Regions from separate parts of the Lysinibacillus sp. CTST325 genome, predicted to be linked through region 1. Evidence: predicted binding sites of a transcription regulator. Region 1 holds the regulator's gene; each other region holds the start of a gene.
The links. The regulator LexA, encoded in region 1, represses DNA repair genes until DNA is damaged. The targets are predictions, from matches to a motif close to CGAACATATGTTCG.
Positions count from the first base shown of each region.

Region 1 (4,271 bases):
TGGTGCCTGTTTTGTCTTATTTATTTTTAGGTGGAAAATGCCGTAGCTGTGGGCAAAAAATTTCTTGGATTTATCCACTGATGGAACTTATAGCAGGCCTATTAGTTGCTTTTGCTTATTGGAAATTAGGCTTTAATGCAGAATTTTTTGTAGCGCTATTATTAATTTCATTATTAGTCATTATTGTTGTGTCGGATTTTGCGTATATGCTTATTCCCGATAAGGTGCTATTATTCTTTTTACCATTACTAGTTTTTGGACGCGTGCTAGCTCCTTTGTCTCCGTGGTGGGATAGTATAGTTGGTGCTGTCGTAGGTTTTGGCATATTATATTGTATAGCTGTTCTATCAAGAGGTGGAATGGGTGGTGGCGATATTAAATTATTCTTTTTACTTGGTCTCGTACTCGGGACAATACATACAATTCTGACGCTATTTGTAGCGGCAGTAATTGGTATGATTGTTGGCATAGTTATATTAAAGGTACGCGGACAGGGAAGGGAAACACCTATACCATTCGGACCTTCTATTGCTCTAGCAGCTATTATTGTCTATTTCTATGGGGATGCGTTGATGAATTGGTATCTTGGGTTTTGGTAATTAATCAGTGATGGATTCTTTCAATGATTAATAGTCTTCACCAATTAGGTTTTTACAGGCAGTTAATGCAAGATAAAGATCATGGAGGGGATAGGATGAAACCAATTATCGGTATAACGGCTTTTGCGGAGGATGATTTGTCCTCAAGATTAAATGCTGCTTATAGCAAAAGTATAATTGAAGCAGGGGGAGTTCCACTTATAATTCCAATTGGCGTTGAAGAGGATGTAGCACAAATTTTATCGTTGACGGACGGATTATTACAATCGGGTGGCTATGATGTACATCCATTCCTCTTTGACGCAGAACCTACACCAAAATTAGGGAAGGTTCATCCTGAACGAGATTCAGTGGAGCTTGCTTTAATTAATGCAGCCTATATTCGGAAAATGCCGATTCTCGGAATCTGTCGAGGGCTTCAAATACTAAATGTTGCGTTTGGAGGCACAGTCTATCAGGATATTGAAAGTGAGTATCATAGTAAAAAATTAATAAAGCATGTGCAACAAGCAGCACGAGGTGTTACAACACATTATGTTAATTTAACACCTGATACATTATTAAAAACGATTATTGAGGAAGAAAAAATTGCTGTGAATTCATTTCATCATCAGGCAATAAACGTAGTAGCAGAAAAGTTGAAAGTGGTAGCAAAATCAAGTGATGGTATCGTTGAAGCGGTAGTGCATGATGATTTACCATTTTGTCTAGCAGTACAATGGCACCCTGAAGAGCTAGCCATTGCAGGAGATGAAGTATCAAAGAATCTATTTGCAGCATTTGTAAAGGCAAGTTTGAAATTTAAAGTAGAGGCGTAAAACTTTATAAGCGTTAATTTTTTATCCAAGGCTAAGAAAACCTTGGTGAATTTGAATACATTGTTAGGTGTAAGGAATCCATTTTAAAGTGGGTTCTTTTTTAGTGTATAAAATAACACTCAAAACATAAGAAAAAGAGGTATATGCTCATATGTGAACATAATATCCTCTTTATATACTTTAATATTGAGATACTTTTAATGTACACGACGATAAAGACCTACAACTTGTCCCAAAATAGAAACTTGCTCTACAATAATTGGCTCCATTGTTGGGTTTTCAGGCTGTAAACGAAAATGATTTTTTTCCTTGAAGAAACGCTTTACAGTTGCTTCATCCTCTTCAGTCATTGCTACGACAATATCACCATTATCAGCAGTTGATCTTTGTTTAACAATCACTAAATCTCCGTCTAAAATGCCAGCTTCAATCATTGATTCACCCATAATTTCTAGCATAAATAATTGATCTTCACTCGTACCATAAATATCTGGTAGTGGGAAATACTCATCGATATTTTCAATAGCAGTTATTGGAGAACCCGCAGTAACCTTCCCAACTAGTGGGACATGTATAACTTGTTGCTTTTGAATAGAATCCTCTGGCTCTAGAATTTCAATAGCGCGTGGTTTAGTTGGATCGCGTCGAATTAAGCCCTTTTGCTCTAAACGAGCTAAATGCCCATGAACTGTTGAGCTTGAAGCAAGTCCAACTGCCTCACCAATCTCACGTACAGACGGTGGATACCCTTTTGTTCGTACTTCTTCTTTAATGAATTCTAATATGGCCTCTTGTCTTTTCGAAACTTTTTTCATAATTGCTCACCTCTTTTTTTAATCATTTTACTTATTAATAGTATAACAGAATGCGAACACTTAAGCAAACATAGGTTCGAAAAGTGTTTGACAAAAACGTTTGTTCGTATTAATATGAGAACATATATTCCGAACAAACATTCTAGAAAAGGGGTTTTAAACATGAACTGGTTAAAGAAAAATCCACATATTACAATTTTATTAGGAGCTTGTCTACTTTTTGCAGCATACCTTTTTATAACAGACCCAGGCGATGTAACGTACACAGAAATTGAAATCGCTCATGGTGATAGCTTATGGTCGTTAGCCGATCAATACCGTGGTAAAATGAAAACGGATGAATGGATTAAGCTTGTGAAAACAGAAAATGAATTATCGAACGTACAAATTATTGCAGGTAAATCCCTAGTGATTCCAGTAGTGGGTGACCAATCCTATCCTATAAATTCAATTGAAATTGCGAGAAACGAAAAATGAAAATGAATCAACAATCGGCTGTTGTCTATTGCCGTGTGAGTACAGAAAAAGAGACACAAAGTTCCTCGTTAGAGCGTCAGCAAGAGGAGTTGATGCGCTATGCTAAAGAGCAGGGCTATGAAGTCAAGCGTGTTTTTAAGGACAAGCATAGTGGCTATGATGTGGAACGTGAAGGTTTACTAGAAATGCTCGATTTCATTAAAGAAAAAGAAATAAATGCATTATTTGTGCAGGATGAAACACGCTTAGGGCGTGGAAATGCTCGAATGGCAGTATTGCATTTATTGCAGAAAACTGAAACTGATGTTTTTTCTATGCGAGACGAGGGACCTTTACAATTAAATGAAATGGATACGATGCTTCTAGAAATTTTAGCAATCGTTGAGGAGTACCAGCGCAGAATCCATAATGCTAAAATACGTCGTGGTATGCGTCGTGCCGTTGAAAATGGCTATCGCCCTGAAAACAATTTATCTAACCGTGGAAATCCAAATGGTCAAGAACGTAAGGATGTCCCTGTAGACGAAATTGTCAACCTACGTCATCGAGGCTTCACCTTTGAGGAAATCGCTATGACTCTTAGAGGTCTAGGCTTTGAAGTAAGCAAAGCTACAGTCCATAGGAGATATCGGGAACATCAAGAGGAAAGCGAGCAAAACAAAGTGACGTTTTAATCAGTGGGAGTTTTATCGTCCCGCTGATTTTTTACTTTTTAAAGGTTTTAAGCTCCTAATGTGACGAATAGAAACGGCGAAGTAATGGATAGGATCGTCAAAATGATGGATAGAACGTCGATAGCGGCGGATAGGATTCAATCGAAAATAAAAAATAAGAGAAGTAGTGATTTCTACCTCTCTTCCTCATAAATTCATAATGTTGAAAAAAACTTATATCATCTATTATTAATTAGCGCTATTTCATTATCCTCGGTACCAATTTTCATCAAAAGAGAGATGCAGGGCTTTACCCACAGTAATGCCAAATTGTATAAAACCTCTACCTCTTGCAGTTATGATGTTGCCATCTTGTACAACTAGGTCTTCAGAGAAATGACTAAGATCAAAGAAACCTAGCTTTTCCATACCCTCCGGAGATAATCCTACAGTATATTTGATGTTCTTTAATACTCCAGCTTTTGCTAAAAGAGTTGGACTGCTAGAGATACTGGCAATGAGAGCTTTTTTGGCATTCACATGACTAATAAAATTAATTAGTTCTTGCTCATGTATTAATAAAGTTATATCCATACACCCTGGTAATATTAAGCTATCAATTTCGTCAAGATTAACTTCACTTATTTGTGTATCGGCTATACAAGATAACCCAGATTCCCCTTTAATTTTTTCACTGTTTAATCCAACAGTTATAACGGGTTTATTTCCTTGCATTAATATTGATAATGCTACACTCAATTCATATTCACTAAACTGGGGATACAATAATACAGCAGTTTTTTTCATAAATTTCTCCCTCTATTTTAAAACGAATATTTAGAAATCGACATAATTGTATAGTAGTTTATATCCATTCCTCTTCTAAGACAGAATAATAGTATTCATCCC
Region 1 covers NZ_BAAFHO010000001.1:429,283-433,553, reverse strand. Annotated here, with positions in the region: gene ACYQ73_RS02250 (prepilin peptidase) at 1-599, shown strand, start outside; gene ACYQ73_RS02245 (gamma-glutamyl-gamma-aminobutyrate hydrolase family protein) at 695-1,417, shown strand; gene lexA (transcriptional repressor LexA) at 1,615-2,232, opposite strand; gene yneA (cell division suppressor protein YneA) at 2,395-2,709, shown strand; gene ACYQ73_RS02230 (YneB family resolvase-like protein) at 2,706-3,383, shown strand; gene ACYQ73_RS02225 (DJ-1/PfpI family protein) at 3,630-4,169, opposite strand; gene ACYQ73_RS02220 (GNAT family N-acetyltransferase) at 4,228-4,271, opposite strand, start outside.

Region 2 (4,271 bases), on a different contig from region 1:
GCTTCTTACCTTTTGTTGCCTTCGTTACATAGGATTCTTCTTCCTCTGCCACCTGTGTCGCACGAATAACATCAGGAATTTTCTTAACAATCGTTTTCGGTGTGATGCCATGCTCTTCGTTATACGCCTTTTGCAGTGCTCGACGACGCTTCGTTTCCTCAATCGCCTTTTTCATCGAATCCGTCATATTATCTGCGTACATAATGACATGACCATTAGCATTACGAGCGGCACGTCCAATCGTTTGGATTAATGAACGCTCTGAACGTAAAAACCCTTCCTTGTCAGCATCTAAAATCGCCACAAGAGAAACCTCTGGAATATCTAGCCCTTCTCGTAATAAGTTAATGCCGATAAGAACATCGTAAGTACCTTTTCTCAGCTCGCGAATAATTTCAATTCGCTCTAGCGTCTTAATCTCAGAATGCAAGTACTCCACTTTTAAGCCCATTTCTTTCAAATAAGCTGATAAATCCTCTGACATTTTTTTCGTCAATGTTGTAACGAGCACTCGTTCATCACGAGCAATACGACCTTGAATCTCATCGATTAAATCATCAATTTGCCCTTCAATAGGACGTACTTCAATTTGTGGATCAAGGAGCCCTGTTGGTCGAATAATTTGCTGCACCATTTCTGGAGAATGCTCAAGCTCATACGGGCCAGGCGTTGCTGATACATAAATAGCTTGATGTATATGTTTCTCATATTCTTCAAAACGTAAAGGGCGGTTATCTAGTGCTGATGGCAGACGGAATCCATGCTCAACTAGCACACCTTTACGTGCTTGGTCCCCGTTATACATCCCTCGAACTTGTGGCAAAGTAACGTGACTCTCATCGACAACAAGTAAAAAATCATCAGGGAAATAATCAAGTAGCGTATATGGCGTTGCTCCCGCTTCACGCAATGTTAAATGACGCGAGTAGTTTTCGATACCTGAGCAAAAGCCCATTTCACTCATCATTTCTAAATCATAACGAGTACGTTGCTCTAAACGCTGTGCCTCCAATAATCTATCCTCTGCACGTAAAAGAGCTAAACGCTCCTCCAACTCTTTTTCAATATTTTCAATGGCTTTTCGCATTTTTTCTTCTCGTGTAACGAAGTGGGATGCCGGGAAAATAGCTACATGATCACGATCCGCTAGTATTTCTCCAGTTAACGCATCCACTTCGCGTATCCGATCGATCTCGTCCCCAAAAAATTCCACGCGGATACATTGTTCGTCACGGGATGCTGGGAATATTTCCACTACATCGCCACGTACCCGAAACGTCCCACGTGTAAAACTCACATCATTACGCTCATACTGTACATCGACCAGTTTTCGAAGCAACTGATTACGTTCAATTTCCATTCCAGTACGCACCGATACGACCATTTCACGATATTCTTCTGGAGAACCTAGACCATATATACAGGACACGGATGCAATAATAATGACATCATCACGCTCGAATAATGCAGATGTTGCCGAGTGACGCAACTTATCAATTTCATCATTAATGCTTGAATCTTTCTCGATATAAGTATCCGTCTGCGGTACATATGCCTCTGGCTGAAAGTAATCATAGTAGCTGACAAAGTATTCAACTGCATTATTAGGGAAGAACTCTTTAAACTCACTATATAATTGACCCGCTAGTGTTTTATTGTGTGCCATAATAAGTGTCGGTTTTTTCACCTGTTTAATGACATTAGAGATCGTAAACGTTTTTCCTGTTCCTGTAGCACCGAGCAACGTTTGATGACGTTTACCTGCACGTACACCCTCCACTAATTCCGCAATTGCCTGTGGCTGATCTCCATTAGGCGTATATGGCGCTTGTAAATCAAATGTTTGCACACATGTCCCCGTCCTTTCCTACCAATTTGATACATATATTTTAGCATAGCATTATTAAAATTTCGAACATTTAACGAACGAATGTTTGTAAAAATTTTTCCGTTTGCTATATTTAAGGTGATTACGATAGAACGTACGTACTAATGACAACGTATCTATAAATAGATTACCCTTTCCAAATGTTAGCTAATCGAGATAGGACGATGTAAATGCATTACCTTAGAGGGGATTCGATTCCCGTAGATCTGATCTACTGGAACGAAAATAGCAAAAAAATCCCGCCCTCCAATAAGCGGAGAGCGGGCTCGTCATATTATTCACTTGCTTCTTGATGTAAAGTTACTAGTTCGGCTGCGTATAGATGAAATGCCTTTTCATCTTTTTCATCGAGTGCTCTATCTATCAGAACCATGAGCTGCTCTTCACGATGCATACGCTGGATATGATTTAAAAATAAATCTAAATAAATCTCGTTTAATAATTTCTCTGCCTCATCAACTTTCTTTGACTGACCAACGGCTTTTAGAAAATCTGTATACGAATAATATTTATCCAACGATCTCACCTCGATCCTTTTCTAAATTATAAGAAAATTGAAATTAAAATGCAATGCATAAGAACTGAAAATCACTTCGATTTACTATTAATCTCGTGCAATTTCAAGCAATTTCTCTATACAATCGCTTGATATATCAATGATTTTCTCCCTTTATCTATATTTTCAGAATTTAATTTTATGTTCTACACTTCAATAACAAATAGAAAAAGGAGGTTTACATAGATGTCAGCAAACTACATCAATGGATATTTAATGTCTTTCAACACCTATTTACTTCAGCCAATGCAGTATGACTCTAAAATTTTCACACGGGTAATTGATAAGCATAATGAAATTATCGTCACACGGAAACCAATGCATATATTACGAAAATCTTGTATTTCACTAGGAACAACCTATGAAGCAGCAAGACAATCCGCCAAACGCTTTTTTGGCAATCAACATAAGCTTCCAATCGTTGTTGCTTATGATTATGGTTATCCTTGTATTTTTCTACCAACGTATTCTCCAAACTCTAACCACAATATTTGGATTGGACTTCACGCCATTTCGAATATTGTACCGAGTAAAATAGGCTGTATCGTTACACTGAAAAATGATCAACAGATTGAACTTCCTATTCAATATGCTTCGATTAGCAAGCAATTTGTCAATGCATCGATGCTCTATAAACATTACATGAATGAACGTAAGGAGATTAGCCAAGACACTCCGTATCATCCCCCTTTTTAATTTGAATGACCTATCAAACTAAAAAACCCCTCAAAAGCACAATTTCCATGTGCCTCTGAGGGGCTTTCATTACCCGATTTTCGAACGTAAATATGCATTAATGAATGGATCTACATCACCATCCATCACCGCACCTACATTACCTGTTTCTTCATTTGTACGATGATCCTTTACCATTGAATATGGATGGAATACATATGAACGAATTTGTGAGCCCCAGCCGATTTCCTTCTGTTCACCACGGATTTCATCTAGCTGTGCCTGCTGCTTTTCGATCTCTAATTGATAGAGTTTCCCTTTTAACATCGTCATGGCTTTTTCACGGTTTTTAATTTGTGAACGTTCTGCCTGACATTGTACGACTGTACCAGTTGGAGTGTGCGTAATACGAACAGCTGAATCTGTCGTATTAATGTGCTGACCACCTGCACCTGTTGCACGATACGTATCAATTTTTAAATCCTCTGTACGAATATCAATTTCAATATTGTCATCGAATTCAGGCATAACATCACAAGAAACGAACGATGTATGACGACGACCCGAAGAGTCAAATGGTGAAATACGTACTAAACGATGGACACCTTTTTCTGCTTGCAAATAGCCGTAAGCATTATGACCCTTAATGGACAATGTAACAGATTTAATCCCAGCTTCATCGCCTGGAAGGTAATCAACTGTCTCGACTTTAAAGCCACGTTTTTCCGCCCAGCGCGTGTACATACGAAGCAGCATTGAGCCCCAATCCTGAGATTCCGTACCACCTGCTCCTGGATGCAGCTCTAAAATTGCATTATTTTGATCGTATGGACCGCTTAATAGTAATTGCAGCTCAAAATCGCCCATTTTTTGCTGGAATTCTACTAATTCATTGCCAAGCTCCTCCTGCAATTCTTCATCAGGCTCTTCGCGCAATAGCTCTAGCGTCATATCTAGATTCTCATATGTTTCCAATAAATCTTTATACTCATTAACAGTTGCCTTTAAGCCATTACTCTCATTAATGATTACCTGTGCCCCTTGCTGATCATCCCAGAAACCTGGCTCAAGCATCATTTCATCTAATTCTTGAATGCGTGCCTCTTTGTTTTCTAAGTCAAAGAGACCCCCTAAAATCCGCCAATTTTTTGG
Region 2 covers NZ_BAAFHO010000004.1:12,828-17,098, forward strand. Annotated here, with positions in the region: gene uvrB (excinuclease ABC subunit UvrB) at 1-1,849, opposite strand, end outside; gene ACYQ73_RS11735 (IDEAL domain-containing protein) at 2,163-2,405, opposite strand; gene ACYQ73_RS11740 (competence protein ComK) at 2,631-3,140, shown strand; one part of gene prfB (peptide chain release factor 2) at 3,210-4,238, opposite strand; one part of gene prfB (peptide chain release factor 2) at 4,240-4,271, opposite strand, start outside.
Region 2: uvrB (excinuclease ABC subunit UvrB) is a predicted target of LexA. The motif match lies at 1,924-1,937, and genes of this name have one in related genera.

Region 3 (4,271 bases), on a different contig from region 1:
TGCACTCACTCTGTTTATTTTATAACTTACTTATTGTTCAAAAGGAAACTCTCCCTGTCATACGTGAATCAATACGAATAACCCAATCATCTTACTATACATTATGTCGTCATAGGTTCAGTTGAATGCTCAGCAAATAATACGATGACACCCTGTTCAACGAGATGAGCATAGTAAGCTGTTTGACCTTCTGTAAGATCAAATCGCTTAAATCCTTCTTTTACAGCCGATTCACCGGTAAACCAAGACTTAATTTGATCAACCCAATTCCCAACCTCCTGTGTTTTAACATTTGCATCCCATTTTACACCTTCAAATTTACTTGGATCCTTTGCAATAACGTAAATATCCTCTATATGATATGCATCTAATCGCATACTTTCTAAAATATGAAGCATTTCTTCCCTTGTATGGGCCACTTCAATTTTTGGGTTTTGTTCATTTATCATGCTCAATTCCTCCTAATTTGTATGGCTTACTTGGTATATACCCTTCCTATTCCAGAAAAAAACCTTTTTACCTATTCTTTTAACGAACTGTAATATTTGTAGTATCTTTGTGATACATCTTCACCTTTTGAAACATTGCTCTTAAACTTACATGAAATATCAAAAAATAGGCAACGGAAGTGAATTAAGAAATCCCATCGCCTATCATTTAATTGTGGTTATTGATGTCCGAGGAAGGCTTTCAGCATCCATGTATGCTTTTCTAGGGACTGATACATAGCATTTAGTATATCCTCTGTTCGATCGTCCCCTTCTTCTGCCGCAAGCTCCATTGTTGAATTTAAAGCTTTCATAAGTGTTTGGAAATCGGCAATGGTTGTAGCCACCATTTCCTCTGTCGTCTCATTCCCTTTTGCTTCCTCTACAAAGGACAGCTCAAGATGTTCTTTTAACGTAGCAACTGGTTTTCCATCTTTCGAAAGAATACGTTCTGCAATTTCATCTAGATTTAACGTTGTTTCATTATATAATTCTTCAAATTTTGCATGTAGTGTAAAGAAAGCATTCCCCGTCACATACCAATGATAATTGTGCAATTTCGTATAAAGTACAGACCATGTAGCGACAAGTTTATTCAATTGTTTGTTTAAGTTTTGTGACATTATTTCTCCTCCAATGTGCCAGTTTGTTCTAGCCATTAGTATGCGTTGCAAAGTATGCTTGCTATACACACATTTTTTCATTGAAAAAAATTCTAAGGTCATCTGTAGATACAAAAAAATACAAAACCAAAACATTTTCCGCTACATAGCCAGTCCTAAAAAACAGATGGATTACATCAATTGGACGTTTAAAAATCACAACAAACATAATAAGAGATTGTCATTATAATTAGGTTACTTTAGTTCCTTACGAATTTCTTTTATTTTTGTCACTGGAAGTTTTGAAACCTCAGCAATCCACTCATCGTCCGCACCCGTTTCAATCAAACCACTGATTATTTGTTTAATGGTTTGTTCAATTCCTTGTTCAATTCCTTGTTCAATTCCTTGTTCAATTCCTTCCTGTCTTTCTAATTCCAAAACTCCAGCAAGTGTCAGATGCAAAATCTCTTCCTCCCCTCTTTTCCCTTTCAGATCTCTTCCAAGCTGCCCAAACATATTTTTTGTAGTTTCATTTGTTTATCAACATTAGTGTTTAGATCTAATACTTTTTAATTATTTTAGTTCCTTACGAACTTCTTTTATCTTTGTCACCGGAAGCTTTGAAACTTCTGCAATCCACTCATCGTCAGCACCCGTTTCAATCAAACCACTGATTATTTGTTTAATGGTTTGTTCAATTCCTTGTTCAATTCCTTGTTCAATTCCTTCCTGTCTTTCTAATTCCAAAACTCCAGCAAGTGTCGGCGGTAAATCTTCTTTATTTAGATGCAAAATTTCTTCCTCCCCTTTAATTTCGTCTTTTACATCTCTTAAAAGCTGCTCAGACATAGATTTTGGTATCTTTAATAAATAATCAATAAAGTAAAGAAGCGCACGTATCTCGGTGCGTTCAACATTACTTAATAACCATACTTCTCTTAGTAATGCTCTTTTGTAAGCACTACGATGGCTCATTTCGTTTTTTGTTTGATTTAAATAAATTGATGCTAGTAAAGCTTTACTAAACAACTTCGGTGATTTTTTCAATTCTTCTTCATCAAAATCTGACACGACAAACTTGTTAAATGTATAAGTTATTTCTGTACCATAATACTTTTCATGATACTGATTCGTGCTTTTGGTACTCGTATCTGTAAAAATGGCAATTGCCACAATCTTCTTACCATAACGATCACTGATACGATAAAAATACTCAAACATTCGCTTCGCAAAATGCACTTCATCTACTGCTTGTATCTCTGTATGGACAAGGATCCATTGCTCTGCCCCACTCTTTAGATGAACCTTCGCAATTTGATCAGCTACCTTGCGCCCTTGACGATGTTCAATAATTTCTTTGAAAAGCTCTTGCTGTAAAAACTCCACTTGCATAGAAAAATCCACTTCTGCATGTAAGTCTGGCAAAAAGAACAACAAAAAATCTTCAAACAAATCCGCAATCAACTTCTTCCATAGATTATCTTGATTCACTTGACTAAGCTTATACACATCTGGTTTCTCCCAAACTAACTGCATTATAACTACATCCCCCCTTTAACTTTAAATCCATTATAGCTATTACGAACATAAGTTTCTACTCTATTGTTATATTTTTAAGAACATTGAAACTATTTTCTATAATTATTTCACTTTCCGAAATAGTTTCGTTATAATGGAATCACTTACTAAAAAGGGGTGTTAATTAATGGAGGTATTGCCATTACGAAAAGATGTACCAGTAGAACAAACATGGGATTTAACAGTTTTACTTGAAAATGACGCGGATTTTGAACCTGCTCTAGCGAAGCTTGTGGAAGATGCAAAAAATTTCGAAAGCACATATCAAGGTACAATTACGGATGCTCAAAAGGTAATTGATGTTATAACAGCTTATGAAGTACTATATGAAAGCATAATTCCTATTGGTACTTATGCAAGTTTAAATAATCAAGCTGATCATACAGATAACGCAGCCCAAATGCGTGCTGCAAAATATGGAACAGCAGTCGGAAAAATAAGTAGTACAATTTCTTTTGTACGCAGTGAATTACTAGCACTAGATGAGTCTATTTTAGAAGAAGCTGCTACATTAAGCCCTAATTATAAAGTCTATATAGAAGAATTATTAAAACAAAAGCCTCATCAGCTACATCCAGAAGTAGAAAAAGCATTAGCTGCATTTAGTTCTACTTTTGATGCACCATATGAAACGTACAATACGACAAAGCTTGTAGATATGCATTTTGGAGAGTTTGAGGCCAATGGCGAAAAACATCCACTTAGTTTTGTATTATACGAAAATGATTGGGAGTTTGACGCTGATACAAATGTTCGCCGTGCAGCTTTCCAAGCATTTTCGAATAAGTTGCGCGATTATCAGCACACAACTGCAAAAATTTATAATACACACATTCAACAGGAAAAAACTATAGCTGATTTACGAGGTTTTGATTCTGTCATTGACTATTTATTATTTGATCAAGATGTTGATCGTACGCTTTATAATCGTCAAATAGATCTGATTACGAAAGAGCTTGCTCCACATATGCGCCGCTACGCAAAGCTTATTCAACAAGCAAACGGCATTGAAAAAATGACATTTGCTGATTTAAAGATTGCGCTTGATTCAGACTATGATCCGAAATTAACAATGGCTGAAGCAAAAGAATATGTTGAAAAAGCATTAGACGTTATGGGTGAAAGTTACAAAGAGATGCTCGAAAAGGCGTTTAACGAACGCTGGATTGATTATGCACCTAACAAAGGAAAATCGACTGGGGCATTCTGTTCAAGTCCATATGGTAGTCATCCGTATATTTTAATGTCTTGGAATGAACGTATGAATGAGGTATTCACTTTAATTCATGAGCTTGGGCACGCAGGTCATTTTGTGAATGCACATGCCCATCAATCCTATTTTAACAGTCGTCCTTCGTTATACTTTATCGAGGCACCATCAACAATGAATGAAATGCTACTAGCTAATTATTTATTAACCCATAACGATGATCTTCGCTTCAAACGTTGGGTAATTTCAAATATTGTATCCAAAACGTATTATCATAACTTCGTCACACACTTACTAGAGGCAGCTTATCAGCGAAAAGTATATGAATTAATCGACGCTGGCGAAGCTGTGAATGCTACTGTTTTAAATCAATTAAAACGCTCCGTATTA
Region 3 covers NZ_BAAFHO010000005.1:296,452-300,722, forward strand. Annotated here, with positions in the region: gene ACYQ73_RS14815 (general stress protein) at 102-449, opposite strand; gene ACYQ73_RS14820 (Dps family protein) at 668-1,111, opposite strand; gene ACYQ73_RS14825 (hypothetical protein) at 1,346-1,555, opposite strand; gene ACYQ73_RS14830 (RpnC/YadD family protein) at 1,667-2,629, opposite strand; gene pepF (oligoendopeptidase F) at 2,799-4,271, shown strand, end outside.
Region 3: ACYQ73_RS14830 (RpnC/YadD family protein) is a predicted target of LexA. The motif match lies at 2,675-2,688, and genes of this name have one in related genera.